4 regions of the Sphingobacterium sp. BIGb0165 genome follow, and region 1 is predicted to be linked to each of the others. Evidence: riboswitches for the same ligand, from Rfam matches in the RefSeq annotation. Region 1 holds a riboswitch; each other region holds the start of a gene.

Region 1 (4,410 bases):
CTAGTGAAAAAGAATGCGATGCCGTCGCCTCAAGGCCGAAAGTATCCCAATCGTAATGAATCAATGCAAATTCACGCGCGACAAAGAAAGATTTTACAAGTGGATTTCCATCCTGATCCAACAGTTGTTGTCCATCCGCCTGGATATAGGCGTTCAAGGTAAAATGTGTCAGGTGGGGTGCTCCAGTAGCATATTTCCAAAGCCCTTTCAAGCGATAAGACTTGCCCTCACGCTCAGCGATGCCTGCAATCTGCCCACTTCCGCCAAAACATACCTGTTTTGAAGTGAAAATATCCTGCCCAACTTCAGGATCAATAAAACCAACAAAAAGATTCGCTCCCGCACATAAAGTTACCGTCCATGCCAATCCGCCATCCTGGTAGGCTAGCTCCTTCAACAGGGAAAGCCCGCCAACCAGATCCAGCCCCAAGCCATTCAGAGATTGTGGTACCCAGATTTTAAACCACTTGTTCAGGTATATCAGTTCAAGCTGCTCATCAGACAAACTCTTTTGCTGAATTGCTTTACGTTGCTGATCTTTTAGAACAGCGATAGCTGCATCAGTCAGTTGTATATTTTTTTTCATCACTTAATATTCTCCGCCAATTAAAATAGCCACTAAAAGCCATCACAAATAAAAATAAGGTTAAACCAGCATAAAGGAATAGACCTTTGTGTATAAGCAAGGGAATTGCCATCAGGTTACTGATGTTCAATAAAATCCAATTTTCAAGTTTACGTTTTGCCAATAGCCACATCCCCGCCCAAGCTGTACAGGAAACAAAAGAGTCCCATAACGGAACATCCGAATCAGTTAAATGCACCAGACCAAAATAGAACAATAGGAAACCGACTACACAGATAAAACCAACAATCTGCCAATCTCGGGCTGTACTACGACTGATCGGTACGATCGTATCACTGCTATATTTCCAATAGATCCAACCATAGATGCTCATCACCAGATAATAGAGATGCAACAAGATTTCTGCATATAATTTTGCATGGAATAATACATATACTGATATGATAATTCCTATTATCCCAAAGAGGTAATTGATCGATTTATTTTGCCTTGAAAACCAAACCTGCAAGATACCAAAACATACCCCCAGCCATTCCGCTATGGTGGCTTGTTGCATTTGCTGAATAAAAGCCTCGAAAATTGTATCAGAAGTCATTCAATTGTTTATTAGTTCGTGTAATTACATAATAAACTTATGAGCGGAAAAAACGGATGTTTTTATTGAAATTAAAATCCCTACGCCAGCATTATCCGGATCAGGTATATAAAAGCGATTGCACAAGGTCGTACAATCGCTTTTATTGGGTATAATCTCAGCCCAGATGACATTGTCATTTCCGAGCACCCCATAAGTATATTGTTTATTGAAATTAATCTATATCAATTAATTTTAACGCTTTATGCGTACGGATACGCGTCTCTCTACAAAGCTCAGCATCATCATTTAATGCTTTGCCATGCGAAGGAATCATCTCGCGTAATTTCTTGCGGTATTCATCTGATTTAGCACGCTCAGGGAAACATTTCTTCAATAGACTGATCATGATCGCCACCGAAGTTGATGCACCTGGAGAAGCTCCCAATAGCGCAGCGATAGAACCGTCTGCACTTGAAACCACTTCTGTACCAAACTCCAAAATTCCACCTTTCTTCTCATCCTTTTTAATCACCTGAACACGTTGACCGGCTTTCTCAATAACCCAATCTTCCAATTTAGCTGTTGGCATAAATTGTTTCAGAGACTCCAATTTATCTTTAGGAGATTTCATGACTTCCGTGATCAGATATTTGGTCAACGGCAAATTGTCAAGTCCTGCCGATAACATCGGACGGATATTGGATAATTTGATCGATGCAGGTAAATCAAAATAAGAACCTTGCTTCAAGAATTTGGTTGAGAAACCAGCATAAGGACCGAAAAGTAAGGCTTGTTTTCCATCGATATAACGGGTATCTAAGTGCGGTACAGACATCGGTGGCGCACCAACAGATGCTTTACCATAGACTTTAGCATGGTGCGTATTGATAATTTCTTCGTTTATGCATCTCAACCATTGCCCTCCCACAGGGAATCCACCATAACCTTTTGCTTCGGGAATACCAGATTTCTCCAGCAATAACAAGGAGTGACCTCCAGCGCCGATAAACACAAACTTCGCTTTTAGCTCTCTCTTTACCCCTGTTTTCAGATCTTTCACTTCGATTTCCCAACGGCCATCGTCTTCACGTTCGATATCAACAACTTCGTGGTTTAAGGAAATTGAAATATTTTCTTTGTTTGCTAGGTTATTAATCAAATCACGTGTCAATGAACCGAAATTCACATCGGTACCTAAATCCATCTTGGTTGCAGCGATTTTCTCACTTGCATCCCGCCCTTCCATCATCAAAGGAATCCATGACTTCAATAGCGTTGCATCTTCGGTATATTCCATGCCTTTGAACAAGGTTTGGGTGTTCATTGTTTCCCATCTTGTCTTCAGGAATTTCACATCTTTTTCACCAAAAACCGCACTCATATGGGGAATGCTACGGATAAAGTTCTCCGGTTGGGCAATAATACCCTTATCAACCAAGTACGACCAAAACTGCTTAGAAACTTCAAATTGCTCAGCAATTTTAACAGCTTTATCAACTTTTACCGAACCATCTTTTTGTTCCGGTGTATAATTCAATTCGCACAAGGCCGAGTGACCTGTACCAGCATTATTCCAAGCGTCAGAACTCTCAGCCGCCACAACATCCAAACGCTCGAGAATTTCAATATTAACGTCTGGGCTTAATTCATTGATTAGAGTACCCAAAGTAGCACTCATAATCCCGGCGCCGATTAGAACAACGTCAACTTCTTTATTTGATTTTTTGCTCATGTTTTTGTGATTGATGCAAATTTAATATAGTTTTTGGTAAACCCCCAAGTCTTTTGTCAAAAAACTGTACTTTTTAGAAACACTTATTCAAAAATACCATTGATTTATTAAAATAATCCTAAGCATAACCGAAATTCCACTTTTTCCAGTTTTCTAAGGCCATACATAGGATATCGTTCATCGATACGGCAATAAATAATCCAAAATAAGACAAAAGCCCATTGCTTTTTGAATCGTTATTTATCGAAAGATTTTGTGTTATAATATAGTTTTAACATTTTTGCAAAAACATCAACGAATAACATTACACTCTTATATGAAACTACTTGAAGGAAAAATTGCTTTGGTAACTGGAGCATCAAAAGGAATTGGAAGAAAAATTGCGGAAGTGTTTGCACAACACGGCGCCAATGTTGCTTTCACTTACCTTTCGTCTGTAGAAAAGGGACAAGCGCTAGAAAAAGAGCTTCAAGCCTACGGAACAAAAGTAATCGGCTACCGTTCTGATGCTTCGAAATTTGAAGAAGCAGAACAATTAATCAATGCAATCGTTGCAGATTTTGGAAGCCTGGATATCGTAGTCAATAATGCCGGCATCACAAAAGATGGTCTGCTCATGCGTATGACGGAAGAAAACTGGGATGACGTCTTAAACGTCAACTTGAAATCCGTATTTAATGTTACAAAAGCTGCTTCAAAAATAATGATGAAAAACCGTAAAGGTTCTTTCATCAATATGTCATCCGTTGTTGGCGTCCAAGGGAATGCTGGTCAATCAAATTATGCTGCTTCCAAAGCTGGTATCATAGGATTCACCAAATCCATTGCTAAAGAATTGGGTTCACGTAATATTCGTGCAAATGTTGTCGCTCCCGGATTTATCCGTACAGAAATGACAGATATATTGGATCCTAAAGTGATCGCGACATGGGAAGCTGGAATTCCTTTGAAACGTGCTGGATCTCCAGAAGATGTAGCCAATGCCTGTCTTTACCTTGCATCTGATTTATCCGCATACGTCACTGGACAGGTTCTTCCTGTTGATGGTGGTATGTTGTAAAATATATCAAACACTGGTGTCCTAAAGTCGACACCAGTGTTTTTCTATAATTATTCCGAATACCAAAATTCGCCCGCAGACGCTTTTACATTATTCCGACTCTCCAGCTTTGGCTTTGCTACCCAATATTTCTAAATTTTAGCTAATTTTGTCCATCAAAATTTAAATGCTATGACGAATTGGACGGATTTTTTTGCAATTCAAACAGAAGACGACTTTAATCAACATTGTTTAGAAACTTATCACTTCCAACTGCAGCATTGTCAGGTTTACCGAGACTATGTTTCGCTGATAGGTAAAGAAAAAAATCAAGTCAAGCATTATAGCGAGATCCCCTTCCTGCCGATAGAATTTTTCAAAACACAAAAAGTTCTGGCTGCCGGAATGGATCCCCAAATTGTATTTTCAAGCTCAGGTACAACAGGTATGGTCACATCCAAACATCTTGTTGCCGA
Region 2 (4,410 bases), on a different contig from region 1:
ACCGATTAAATGAACATCAAAATTGGTGCGTGACTGTAATTGATCCAGGACAGCATCGTGATGCCCATAACCTGCTTTGGAAATGCTCGGAAATAATGGGCTTAAAAAGGCATAATTCCAGCATTTGTCCAGCGTATTGAACTGATTGATATGATGGACCGAAGTCGAGCAGATACAGTTGGTCAGCTGCTGGTCAAAAAAGCCGCTTCGCCGATGATGTTCATTAAAATGAATTCTGTTAATATGAAGTGCATTTGACAGCTGCGGATGGGAATGAAGGACCAGTCTATCGTGATATGTTGCATCTATTGATGCTACATAACGCTGCATTTGTTCATCTGTAAAATGATATTTTCGCAAGTGCAAAAGATCAAGTCCCTGTTCAAACAGTGCATGTATGGTCTGAAATTCTGAAGCGAATTCCTCCTCAGCTGTCAACGCAATGATCATAAATAGATTTCCTTTCCTTGGGCGATGAATTCCTGCGATTTTTCAAGCATACCCTGTGCTGCGCTATCCCTGATTTCCTGCGTAATTTTCATGGAACAGAATTTTGGGCCACACATCGAACAGAAATGCGCTACTTTGGCAGCGTCTGCAGGTAAAGTTTCGTCATGATATTCCCGGGCAGTGTCGGGATCCAATGATAAGTTGAACTGGTCTTCCCATCGGAATTCAAATCTCGCCTTACTCAAGGCGTTGTCGCGGTACTGTGCCCCAGGATGTCCCTTGGCTAGGTCTGCGGCATGCGCAGCTAATTTGTAGGTGATGACACCATCTTTCACATCTTTTTTATTGGGCAGTCCGAGGTGTTCTTTTGGTGTCACATAACAGAGCATAGCACAGCCATACCAACCGATCATTGCGGCACCAATAGCGGAAGTAATGTGATCATAACCTGGCGCGATATCGGTTGTCAGAGGACCAAGGGTATAAAATGGCGCTTCATCGCAACATTCCAGTTGTTTTTCCATGTTTTCTTTGATAAGCTGCATCGGAACGTGACCAGGTCCCTCGATCATTACCTGTACGTCATGCTGCCAGGCGATCTTGGTTAACTCACCTAAAGTTTCCAGCTCTGCAAATTGTGCGGCGTCATTGGCATCTGCAATTGCACCAGGACGTAGACCGTCACCCAGAGAAAAAGCAACATCATACTGTTTCATGATCTGACAGATTTCTTCAAAATGGATATAGAGGAAGTTTTCCTGATGATGAAAAAGACACCATTTAGCCATAATGGATCCACCTCTTGATACGATTCCGGTCACCCGCTGTGCTGTTAAATGGATATAACGCAAGAGAACCCCTGCATGTATTGTGAAGTATGACACACCCTGTTCGGCCTGCTCGATCAGTGTATCCCGAAATATTTCCCAGGTGAGATCTTCGGCAACACCTTTGACCTTTTCCAGCGCTTGATAGATCGGAACTGTACCTATTGGAACAGGTGAGTTGCGGATAATCCATTCGCGGGTTTCGTGGATATTTTTGCCTGTAGAAAGGTCCATGATCGTGTCAGCACCCCAGCGGCAGGCCCAAACAGCTTTTTCAACCTCTTCTTCAATACTTGAACTCACGGCACTATTACCGATATTGGCATTGATCTTTACCAAAAAATTGCGACCGATAATCATCGGTTCACTTTCCGGATGATTAATATTATTGGGGATAATTGCTCTACCAGCAGCGATCTCCTCACGCACAAACTCTGGCGTAATATATTTTCCGACAGTTCTGGCACCGAAATTTTCGCCCGGATGCTGATGATCCATGCCTGGTGTGCTATCAGCAAGCTGCTCTATCCGTTGATTTTCACGAATGGCAACATACTCCATCTCTGGTGTAATGATACCCTTTCTTGCATAATGTAATTGCGTCACATTTTTACCTGGCGCAGCAACTTTAGGTTTATGGCTGTAAGCAAACCGAAGTTCGTCCAATGTGGTATCTGCCAGACGTTTTTGACCATATTGCGAACTGATGCCTTCAAGTTGTATGACATCCTCGCGGTCAAGGATCCACTGATCACGAAGACGGGGAAGTCCTTTACGGATGTCAATATCTTGTGTTCCATCTGTATATGGGCCAGAAGTGTCATAAATGCTGATGGGCGGGTTGACTTCGATCTGTCCATTGCTCAATTTGGTCGGACTCAATGAAATCTGACGCATGGCCACCTGAATAGGGAAGAGTGTACCGGGAACAAAGACTTTGGTTGAATTTGGAAAGGGGGTTTGTGTGATTTTTTCTGATGTCATGTTAATGGGGAATTAGGTATATTGAATTGAATATGCTCCATACGATATTATCCGCCTTGTGTAGCAGTTATGAGTAGGATATGATCATTGGGTTGTAAAACTGTTGCGGTCCAGTTGTCTTTGGGAACAACGCAGTTGTTGAGGGCCACGGCAATACCTTGGGTTTTACCGGATAGTTCCGTCTGTAAAAGTTCGGCTAGAGAGCTCGGAGCAGGGTCGAAAAATCGGATTTGATGATTGATTGTAAGTTCCATTCCTTTTATTTTTTTGGTAAAACTTTAGGAATGGCTACAACAAGATACAGTAATGTATCTAGAAGATAGCTTACTTTTCCCTACGCCAGTATGATCTGGATCAGGTTATAAGGGTAAAATCTCAGTCCGCATATGCAGACACCCCTAAAGTCGAGACTAATATAGGATTATTTTGATGAATAATCCAAAATATTGCTGTTAATTTTCAGCAACGAGGTAGCAGGACAGTACAGTTTAATTATTTTGATAATAATTGATATATTCGTTTTTAAATCAACTAAAACAATTTAACACTTTTGTATTCCTGTTGAATGCGCGCATTGTCACCTAGAATATGACCTAAATGCTATGATAGGAAATATAAAAAGTTGAACGAAGTATAAACTAAACATGCGAAAAATTTTACTGATGACGATACTGTGTGTAAGCACAATACTGTATGCACAAAAACAAAAAGAATGTCTGCCAATTGAACTACGCTGTGAGCATCTTGTGAATCCATTGGGTGTGGATAAATCAAATCCCCGTTTAAGTTGGCGACTGGCCGATAAACGACAGGGGGCGAAGCAATCTGCTTATCAAATCTTGGTAGACACGGATTCAATAGCATTGGTGAAAAATAAAGCTAACATCTGGAATAGCGGAAAGCAACTGAGCTCGGTTATGTTGATTCAATATAGTGGCACTAGCTTGAAACAGCAGACAAAGTACTATTGGAAAGTTCTTGTCTGGGACAAAAATAGTAATGAAAGTACATCTTCCATCGCCTCATTTGAGACCGGTATGATGGGGATGGAGAACTGGAAGGGAAAATGGATCAGTGATAATCAGGATATTCACGAGCAGGAAGCACCGTATTTCAGAAGAGCATTTAAAACGACCAAACCGATTAAGTCTGCCCGCGCCTATATTGCTGTGGCGGGACTTTACGAACTTTCTATAAACGGCAAAAAAATAGGTGACCATCGTCTGGATCCGATGTATACCCGATTTGATAGACGTACACTATATGTGGTGGAAGATGTGACCCGTCAGATCCAGCAGGGAAACAATGCAGTTGCCGTAGTTTTGGGGAATGGCTGGTATAATCACCAACCATTGGCGGTATGGAATTTTGACAAAGCCCCTTGGCGTAATCGTCCCACATTTTGTTTGAACCTGCGTATTGTCTATCAGGATGGTAGTGAAGAAACGCTAATTACAGATCAACAATGGAAGACGGCGGCGGGACCTATCCGTTATAATAATATCTACACTGGCGAGCATTATGATGCCCGTCTGGAGATGCCGGGATGGGATACTCCACAGTTTGACGATTCACAGTGGCATGCCATTCAGTATCGGAACCCACCCTCTACACATATTGTCTCGCAGCAGATGGTACCCATACGCCTGGTTCGATCCTATTCGCCGAAATCGATGAAAAAGATGGATGAGAAAACCTACGTCTTTGACATGGGACAGAATATGGCCGGGGTGACAAAGATAAAGGTTAGTGGTAAGGCGGGGACGGTGATCAAAATCAAGCATGGTGAACGATTACAGGAAAATGGACGCTTAGATTTGTCCAATATTGATGTATATTATCGTGGGAATAAAGACCTGGAGCCCTTTCAGACCGATATCTTGACGCTGAGTGGCAGAAGAGAGGACGAATTTATGGCGAAATTTGGTTATAAAGGCTTTCGCTATGTCGAAGTAAGCAGCAGCGAGCCGATTGTATTGGATGAATCCGCTATTACGGCTTATTTCATGCATAGTGATGTAGGTCCAATTGGCCAGCTGAAAACTTCATCCCCCTTAATAAACGGTTTATGGGCGGCAACCAATAATGCCTACCTGTCCAACTTGATGGGTTATCCCACGGATTGTCCGCAACGGGAGAAAAATGGCTG
Region 3 (4,410 bases), on a different contig from region 1:
GGACCTCAGCTATAGTTCGTCCAACAAGTACACTGACTTCATCCAGGTTGGGAGTGATAATCGTCGCTTGTGGAAAAAGCAAGTCCATACATGCCTGTATTGTGTCATCATGGATCAATTTGTGACCACTTGTTGACACCATCACGGGGTCAAATACAATTGTTCCGCGGTAATCTTTCAAATAGCTGCTGATCAGTTCGACAAGCTCAATGTTATGAACCATCCCGATTTTGATCGCATCGGGATAAATATCATCGAAGATCGCATCCAGTTGCTCACGCACTGCTTGGGTCGGTATCTCGTAAATATTCCGCACCCCCTGTGTGTTTTGCACTGGTAATGCCGTTAAGACGTTCATGGCATAACATCCAAGGGCTGATATAGTTTTCGTATCGGCTTGGATACCGGCTCCGCCACTGCCATCAAAACCGGCAATACTCAGGACGGTGGGCACTGTATATTTTTTCGTTATGTTCATGTTAATAATTCTTTTAATTGAGCGCTACGCTCTCTTGGATTTTTACTTTGGCAAATTGCCGATACGACCGCAATGGAATCTGCGCCAGACAGCCAGGCACTTGCGCTGGTATCCAGGTTCATGCCTCCGATGGCGATCAAGGGCTTTTCGGTTAAATTCCGTAGCTCACCCAGTCCACTGATTCCCCAGGTTGTAATGGTGTCTGTTTTTGTTTTTGTTGGAAAAATTGGGCTGACTCCAAGATGGTCTACAGCGGCCATCTGTTTGCTGTCAAGTTGTGTCCTATCTTCAAGCGACCAGCCAATTTGAAGACGCTTTCCATATTTTTCCCTTATTTCTATAGGTTGACGATCGTTCTGTCCGACATGTACCCCCCATGCCTCGATTTCAATCGCAATATCCACAGCATCATTGATGATTAAAGGGATTCCGTAACGGTCGGTAATCTGCTTTAGCTTCTTGGCTTTTTCCAGAAACCCTGTCGGCGTTTCGTTCTTTTCGCGTAACTGAATAATATCTACACCACCGATTATGGCTTCTTCGGCAACATGGAGCCAAGATTGTGGGTAGCAGTCCTGTTCGGAGATAACCAGATACAAGGGGTAAGGAAACAGGGGATTAATTGCCATCATGCTTCAAGTTGAGATGCATGCGGATACGCTCTTCATTCAGCAGATAGAGTTCATCATAGAGATTCATCTGTAAGGAACCCGGACCAGCGGATCGCGCTGTAGCCAGCTCACCTGCTAAGCTCAAAAGGGAGACACCGGCGGTCGCTGCTTCAAAAGGATGGTCTGTGACTGCTAAAAATGCACCGATGAGTGCAGTTGCGCTACAGCCAAGTCCGGTAACCTGGGTCATCAAGGGGTGTCCATTGTGCACCTCAGCGGTATGCTGTTCGGACAGGATATAGTCTACCTTTCCGGAGATGCAGATGATAGATCCCAATTGTTCTTGTAATGCTTTACCAAAGCCGATAGCTGCTTTGCTATCTGCGGTGCTGTCTACACCTTTGGTATTGACCTCGTTGAAATTGTAGAGGCTCATGATCTCTGATGCATTTCCCCGTATCACAGTTGGCTTTAACTCCAGGAGGTTTGCCAATAAGTCATTGCGAAAAGCGGATATTCCCGCACCCACAGGATCCAATACCCAAGGGCGGCCAATGTTATTGGCATGTTCCGCTGCAACAAGCATGGACTCGGCGGTAAGTTCACTCAATGTGCCGATGTTAAGTACCAACGACTGGGCAAGATCAACAACCTCGCGCACTTCGGATGGACTGTGAACCATGACTGGGGAAGCTCCAAGAGCAAGGAGCGCATTGGCGGTGCTATTCATCACCACCAAATTCGTAATATTATGTACAAGTGGTTTTTGTCGTCTGACCTGTGCTAACAGATCGATAATTAAATCTTCCATTCCTTTTTGTTCGCTATGTTTGTTGGTGGCTTTGTCAGGAAGAAATGAGACAGATGGGCTGTCCGGTATATTGTAATATACGTAAGCGGTTGCTTTTCCCTACGCCGGTATAAACCGAATCAGGTTCGAAGGGACTATCTCAATTCTATACAGAATACCCCCAAAGCCATATCAAATTTAGACAAAAAAAAGGACTTTTTATAACCAGTGTTTTATTCGGTCCGGGAACAGTAAAAATGACTGCGGGGGCTTAGACTGAAGTAGGGCTTTAGTGACGTAAATTACTGTTTGAGAAATTTGTTTAAATCTTCAGTCTTAGTACCAATATAGTTTATGCTTTCTTCATCAATTTCAAATTTTTTAGTTGTCAAAATTCCATTTTTGTTCAAGTACCCTAATTTGATGTCGACCGAGAAGGGGTAATTAATCTCCTTATACACGTTTGCTTTCTTTTGAAATTTATTGTTATGATAAAACAAAATATCGACACTTCTTTCCGTCGGGGGGAAATCGTATGTAGTATCTAAAAAAGTTTTGTATGATTTTATGTAAACCAATTTGTTGTGACCTATTTTTGAGGAATCAAATTCAATAATTGAATCAATTTTTACGTTTTTTTTCGTTTCCAGGTATTCTTTTCCAGCATTATTTCCAAGCTTCTTTTTTCCGTTAATTTTGTCAAAGAAATCCAACTTGTCAAATTTTTGTTGAATGACAGAATCATTTTTTGACATAGCATGACCTTCATCGAAAACTCCGTTATACCATTTTTCTGGAAAATCGTAGGCTACTAAAAGTGAATCCCCGACTTCGTTGAATTGTTTATCTTCAATACTTGTTTTAATATGCGCATCATCACGGTGTGCATGTTTTGTTGCTTGATTTCCCGAACAGGATACTAAAACTACGATAGAAAATAGTGCAATGTTATTTTTCATCCCTATAAATTATTTGTTCATCAATTATTTTAGATGAAGTTATTATTCATAAATATTTATTTTCAGGTTATTCAGGAGTTCGGTTTACTCGGATCATGCTACCTTCGGCGATTTCATACTTGATCATTTTACTAATGACTACTCGTGTACTATTGGTAAGTTTACCGATATTCATTTTCAGCTGGCAATTCCGTATAGTCAGGTGGGGTATAAGTAACGCGGGCAAAATTTTTCGTCAGGAGTTCCGTATCAACAACCTTTCCACCCTGAAATTTTAGGAATTTTTCCCGCCAAATTTCATTTTTTCGATAGAATTGATCTCCTATTTTAAGGAATTGATGCTCTTTTTCAATGACGTGATAGGCAAAATCAAGCTCCTGATCGATCCTTAGTTCACCTTCAAGACATTTTTCGGTAAACCAGAGATTGATCTGAAACGTGTAGGGTGTATTGTTGGTAAACTGATAGTCCCGATAGTTGTAAAATACCGTTGCACCGCTTCCGAAAGGTAATACACGCCCATCATCGGGAAACGGATCAAAAGAATGGTGATAACGCTCCATGACTGTCAGTGGGCTATGGATAACAAGCCAATGGATCAGATTGGAGATCTGGCAGATCCCACCACCGGTACCTGCCCGTGCTTCGCCGAAAGACAATTCCATCCCCGGAAGATAGCCTTTCTTTTGTGTGGGCTGGCCGACCAGTTTACAGAATGAAAAGGTTTCACCGGGTTGGATCAGTATACCATTGATCTGCTTTGCTGCAATCTTTAGATTGGTCACTTTATTGATCTGCAGCTGCATATTATTTTCTCCCAGCTTCTTTAATAAAACGGACTGGTGTTTTTTGATGCGGTACTGCAGTGCTGTTGTAGATTTGGTTTTTGTGTACTTTTTATTATCCAGTAACCAAATGGCTTTTCTTTGTGTCCTTCTTGCCCAGACAGCAAGAAAATACAGCAAAGGGTGACGTTGACTTATTAATTTCCGTTTTTTCACTAATGACAAATGATGGTTTATTGCTTCCTTCTATTTCAGTTTGCGCGTTTTAATTATGGAGAATTGGAGGAACTTTTCTTTGTTTGTATTGTTTTAGAGGTGATTTTATTCTGCTTATCAAATACAGTGCTCTCATATTGATAATCGCCCTGTTCTTTTGAGACTATTTTCAATTCCAATGTACCATCACGATAAAACAGGTAGGTGCTTTCGTTGCCTTGCACAGCTATTTTGGATTCGGCAGTGAGCTTCCCCGTCGTGTCAAATACCTGCCACGAAGAGAAATTGTCTGCTTTTGGGTTATCGTAATAATACAGTGTACGTTTTTCGATAGCGTCATTTAGCCCTGAAGCTTCCTCAATAAGCTGCCCATTTTCATTGTAACGGTGGTCGACCCAATGCATCCGTTGGTAAACGAAATGAATGGACTCCTCCCGGACCACTTGATATTGATCATTTAAATGATGGATGGAGGCGGTTCGCCGCTCAGGATCGGTAATGAGAATAGCATGCGGTAAGTATTGATAAATTGTACTAGAGGACCATTTGCTGTTTTGAAGCTGTTGTATCG
Region 4 (4,410 bases), on a different contig from region 1:
ATTATGAATTTTAGGTAAAGCACCTTCGATATATAAATTTGCTTTTGGACACAAACACCACACAACGTCCCGATCCATACGCTCCACAAAATCCAAATCTTTTAATGAAGTATACGTGTTATGAACTAACAACAACTTATTCGGATAAGGCAAATAAGGTAAATAAGACTGGATCGAATTCCGGGCTTGCGCTTTAATAGAATCTGCATTTTTTCCGATACTCTTATAGAAGTCCAGGAACTCACCTGTCTTGTATCTAAACAATTTATTCTCTTCGTCACTCTCCTGATTATGAATACTAATGATGTTCGTCTCAGGGACAGCTTTTTTGAATTTTTTGAAAAGAGCTTTTGAACAGGAATAAGGTGCATGTGGCGTAATCGACACATGGCCATTTCTGAATTCTTGCGTCAACGATTTCGCTTCTTTTAATTTAAAATCAGCTTCCTCAGGCTCAACACCAATAACTTCTACAAACGTATGATAAAGTATTTGCGATTCCTCCTTCAGTGTAGAAGAGTTATCTGTATTCACATGATCGCCGACAGCTACAATACCATTTTCATACATCTCTTTATCCGCCTTTGCCATTGCATCATCCATTTTCTTCATTGAAGCACTGCGTGAAGTCATCACCTGACTCAAGAAATTCGGCAGACCGGTACCTTTGGGTACTACACCTTTCATATGTGACAATTCAAGATGGCAATGGGCGTTGATAAAACCTGGAATAATAACGCCATCATACCTTTCGATCTTGACTTTATCATTCAAAGTAAACGATGCGGGGTCGTAAATACCCTGAATTACCCCCTCTTCATCTACCGCCACAATACCATCTTTTATTGGCATTGAAGTGATCGGTAGAATATAATTTGCGCTTAAATATTTTAACATTTTATCTCCTCACTCTCAAATTAGTAATTAAAAATTTTTGACCGATATGAATACATACTAACAGTAGAAAACTCTATGCCAAGGTACCTAAAAAGAACAATAAATACCAAAAACAAGCCTAAACGTAAAACTTTAAACCATAAGGAAATTTTAACAAATTTTTAACTAGACTGTTCTTTTGTCAAAAAACACATCATGTTATACCATTTCGATTTTAATGTATATATTCGCATCATCGAATAGGGGTGCCTTGTTTTGTCAGAAACACAAATAAGGGCTGAGATTATACCCAACAGATTAAGTTCTGTGCACCTGATCCAGGTAATGCTGGCGGAGGGAGAGGTTAGTTAAATAGAACGATCATAGTGACCCCTTTCTATGATTTGTTTAACTTAAACAAAATACATCAACATGATCAAATTTTTGATTTGTAGCGCTTTAGCTACTGTTTCTATCCAAATTGCTGTTGCTCAGCACAATTTGACGATTAAGACCGTAGACAGGAACACACAAAGGCCGCTACAAAATGCATCTGTATCCCTGGATGGACAGGCTTCTTTTACAACCAAATCGGACAAAGACGGTCTGATCAAATTGTATAATATCCAGAAAGGGAAGCATTCTGTTCAAGTTTCTTTTATAGGATATCAAACCTGGACCCAAAACCTAAATATTGAGCATGATATGGAATTGACTGTCCAACTTGATCCTAAAACAATTCGAACAGAAGAGGTACTCGTTGTATCTACCAGAGCTAAAAAGAATGCCCCAACAACATTCAAGAATATCTCAAAAGAAGAGATTTCCCGAAATAATCTGGGGCAGGATATCCCCTATCTATTGAATCAAACACCTTCTGTCCAGGTCAACTCCGATGCAGGAGCCGGCATAGGATATACAAACATGACCATTCGGGGATCTGACAACCAGCGCATCAATGTAACTCTTAATGGAATTCCACTAAATGATGCTGAAAGCATGGGCTCATTCTTTGTCAATCTTCCTGATTTCGCATCATCTACTGAAAGCATTCAAGTACAACGGGGGATTGGAACCTCAACAAATGGCGCTGGTTCTTTCGGCGCCTCGTTAAATATTCAATCAAATACTCTAGCCGAAAAACCCTATACCGAACTTAACAATTCATTTGGATCTTACAACACTTGGAAAAATACAGTGAAGCTAGGTACAGGATTGATCAACGACAAGTTTGCTTTCAATGCCCGGTTATCAAGGATTAGCAGCAATGGCTATATCGAAAGAGGCGCCTCAGACCTACAATCTTTTTATATCGACGGGGGCTACTACGGTAAGAAACACATTTTAAAAGGAATCGTATTCTGGGGGAAAGAAAAGACATATCAGGCTTGGAACGGGGTACCAGAACCCTTGATCACAGGGGACAGATCCCGTATGGACGATTATGCAGATTATGGGTTAGAAATAGCTGGAAAAGAAAAGGACCGTTTTATGAATGCAGGAAGGAACTATAACCTATATACCTACAAAAATCAAACGGACAATTATACACAGAAGCATCACCAACTTCATTACACCAATATCCTCAGCGACAAGCTTACGCTAAATACCGCACTACATTATACAAGAGGCTATGGTTACTATGAGGAGATGAGACCAGCCGATAAGTTAAGTAAATATGGTTTACCAGATGTCATCATTGGCCAGGACACCATAAAAAAAACAGATCTAGTCCGCAGAAGATGGCTTGACAATTACTTTTATGGTATGACCTACGCTCTTAATTACAAACCCAATGAGCAACTTGAAATTATTTGGGGTGGTGCATACAATCAATATCGAGGAAAACATTATGGTGAAGTAATCTGGGCACAGTATGCCTCAACGGGATTTATAGATGACAAATATTACTTTGGAAAATCGCAAAAAAATGACTTCAGCAATTTTCTAAAGGTCGATTACAAATTGGATAAATGGATTTTAATGGCCGACGTGCAGTACAGAAATGTAGACTACCACATGTATGGCGATGATGATAAGGTCAAAAACTACAATTACCACCCAAAATTCAATTTCCTAAATCCCAAGGCGGGAGCAACCTATCTATTAAATGATCATGCAAATATCTATGCTTCCTATGCTTTCGCACAAAAGGAACCTGTCCGGAAAGATTTCATAGAGAAAAACAGCAAACTTCCAGATCCAACGCCAGAAAAAATGCAGGACATCGAAATTGGATATAGATTCACTAACACCAAATTCAATATTGGATTGAATGGATATGGTATGTTTTATAAGGACCAATTGATTCCAACAGGTGAGATCAGTGATACAGGTTCCCCAATCCGACAAAATGTGAAAGACAGTTATCGAATTGGACTGGAATTTGACGGAGCCTGGAACATCAATAAGCAATTGAACTGGAAGGCTACAGCTACCTTCAGCCAGAATAAGATCAAGAATTTTGAAGAAGTCATTGGCGACCTCAGAATCTCCTATCCAAAGACTGATATTGCCCTATCGCCAAATACGATCTTATCCAGTAACTTCTCCTATAGCCCTATTGAACCACTCACATTTTCATTACTATCAAAGTATGTAGGACGACAATATCTCGATAACTCTTCAGCGAAAGAAAGAAGCATCTCTTCATACTTTGTTAATAATCTGCTAGCGAATTATAATTTTACAGCTTTAGGCATAAAAGACATTAATCTAAGTTTACAGATAAACAACATCCTGAATGAAAAGTATGAAACAAACGGTTATACTTTTGGTTGGATGGAAGGCGATACCAGAAAATATTACAATTTTTACTTTCCACAGGCACCTACAAATTTTATGTTAGGCTTAAATATCAAATTTTAACAATTAGAATCCCGCATATATAGAAAACCTCCTTCTCTTCAATAGAAAAGGAGGCTTTTTATTTTGGCGCCAATAAATATTAGATTGGATCGTGTTTGACGATCGGAATTTTTAACTTTGGTTTTATACTTTTCATTATGCGTGCAGTAATACAACGGGTAAAACATGCTTCCTGTGCAGTAGACGAACAGATCACCGGACAGATTCAAAAAGGTTTAGTTATCCTATTGGGAATAGAAGAAGCCGATACAATTGAAGACTTAAAGTGGTTGGGACAAAAATTCGTTAACCTACGAATTTTTGAAGATGAGCAGGGACTAATGAATAAATCCATACTGGATATCGGTGGTAATATTTTACTGATTTCACAGTTCACCCTATTCGCTCAGACAAAAAAGGGAAATAGGCCCTCATTTATTCGGGCAGCCAAGCCTGATACTGCCAAACCGCTTTACGAAGAAATGGCCAAACTGCTTTCCCAACTGATCGATCAGCCTGTTCAGCTTGGTATATTTGGAGCTGACATGAAAATCAATTTATTGAATGATGGTCCTGTTACCATAATAATGGATACAAAAGATAAGGACAATTTTTAAACTAATTAATCCGAAAAAATGACAATTAAAGAAGCACAGGAAGTAATTGATAAATGGATCAATACAACGG

The links. A riboswitch is a leader RNA that binds a small molecule or an ion and turns the genes downstream of it on or off. The one in region 1 is predicted to bind thiamine pyrophosphate.
Region 2: it holds a riboswitch for thiamine pyrophosphate, as region 1 does, so the genes downstream of both, thiS (sulfur carrier protein ThiS) here and pnuC (nicotinamide riboside transporter PnuC) in region 1, are expected to answer to the same signal.
Region 3: it holds a riboswitch for thiamine pyrophosphate, as region 1 does, so the genes downstream of both, thiM (hydroxyethylthiazole kinase) here and pnuC (nicotinamide riboside transporter PnuC) in region 1, are expected to answer to the same signal.
Region 4: it holds a riboswitch for thiamine pyrophosphate, as region 1 does, so the genes downstream of both, M2408_RS22240 (TonB-dependent receptor) here and pnuC (nicotinamide riboside transporter PnuC) in region 1, are expected to answer to the same signal.

The regions. Positions count from the first base shown of each region.
Region 1 covers NZ_JANUEB010000003.1:350,034-354,443, reverse strand. Annotated here, with positions in the region: gene M2408_RS08025 (acyl-CoA dehydrogenase) at 1-586, opposite strand, end outside; gene pnuC (nicotinamide riboside transporter PnuC) at 561-1,181, opposite strand; TPP riboswitch at 1,242-1,384, opposite strand; gene M2408_RS08015 (malate:quinone oxidoreductase) at 1,396-2,895, opposite strand; gene fabG (3-oxoacyl-[acyl-carrier-protein] reductase) at 3,212-3,955, shown strand; gene M2408_RS08005 (acyl transferase) at 4,127-4,410, shown strand, end outside.
Region 2 covers NZ_JANUEB010000001.1:286,620-291,029, forward strand. Annotated here, with positions in the region: gene M2408_RS01215 (thiamine phosphate synthase) at 1-450, opposite strand, end outside; gene thiC (phosphomethylpyrimidine synthase ThiC) at 447-2,261, opposite strand; gene thiS (sulfur carrier protein ThiS) at 2,309-2,515, opposite strand; TPP riboswitch at 2,576-2,671, opposite strand; gene M2408_RS01230 (alpha-L-rhamnosidase) at 2,906-4,410, shown strand, end outside.
Region 3 covers NZ_JANUEB010000005.1:407,543-411,952, forward strand. Annotated here, with positions in the region: gene thiD (bifunctional hydroxymethylpyrimidine kinase/phosphomethylpyrimidine kinase) at 1-478, opposite strand, end outside; gene thiE (thiamine phosphate synthase) at 475-1,110, opposite strand; gene thiM (hydroxyethylthiazole kinase) at 1,097-1,900, opposite strand; TPP riboswitch at 1,980-2,072, opposite strand; gene M2408_RS13680 (hypothetical protein) at 2,182-2,838, opposite strand; gene M2408_RS13685 (VanW family protein) at 3,000-3,839, opposite strand; gene M2408_RS13690 (hypothetical protein) at 3,893-4,410, opposite strand, start outside.
Region 4 covers NZ_JANUEB010000010.1:164,471-168,880, reverse strand. Annotated here, with positions in the region: gene M2408_RS22245 (amidohydrolase family protein) at 1-897, opposite strand, end outside; TPP riboswitch at 1,129-1,254, shown strand; gene M2408_RS22240 (TonB-dependent receptor) at 1,309-3,744, shown strand; gene dtd (D-aminoacyl-tRNA deacylase) at 3,882-4,340, shown strand; gene M2408_RS22230 (nucleotide pyrophosphohydrolase) at 4,359-4,410, shown strand, end outside.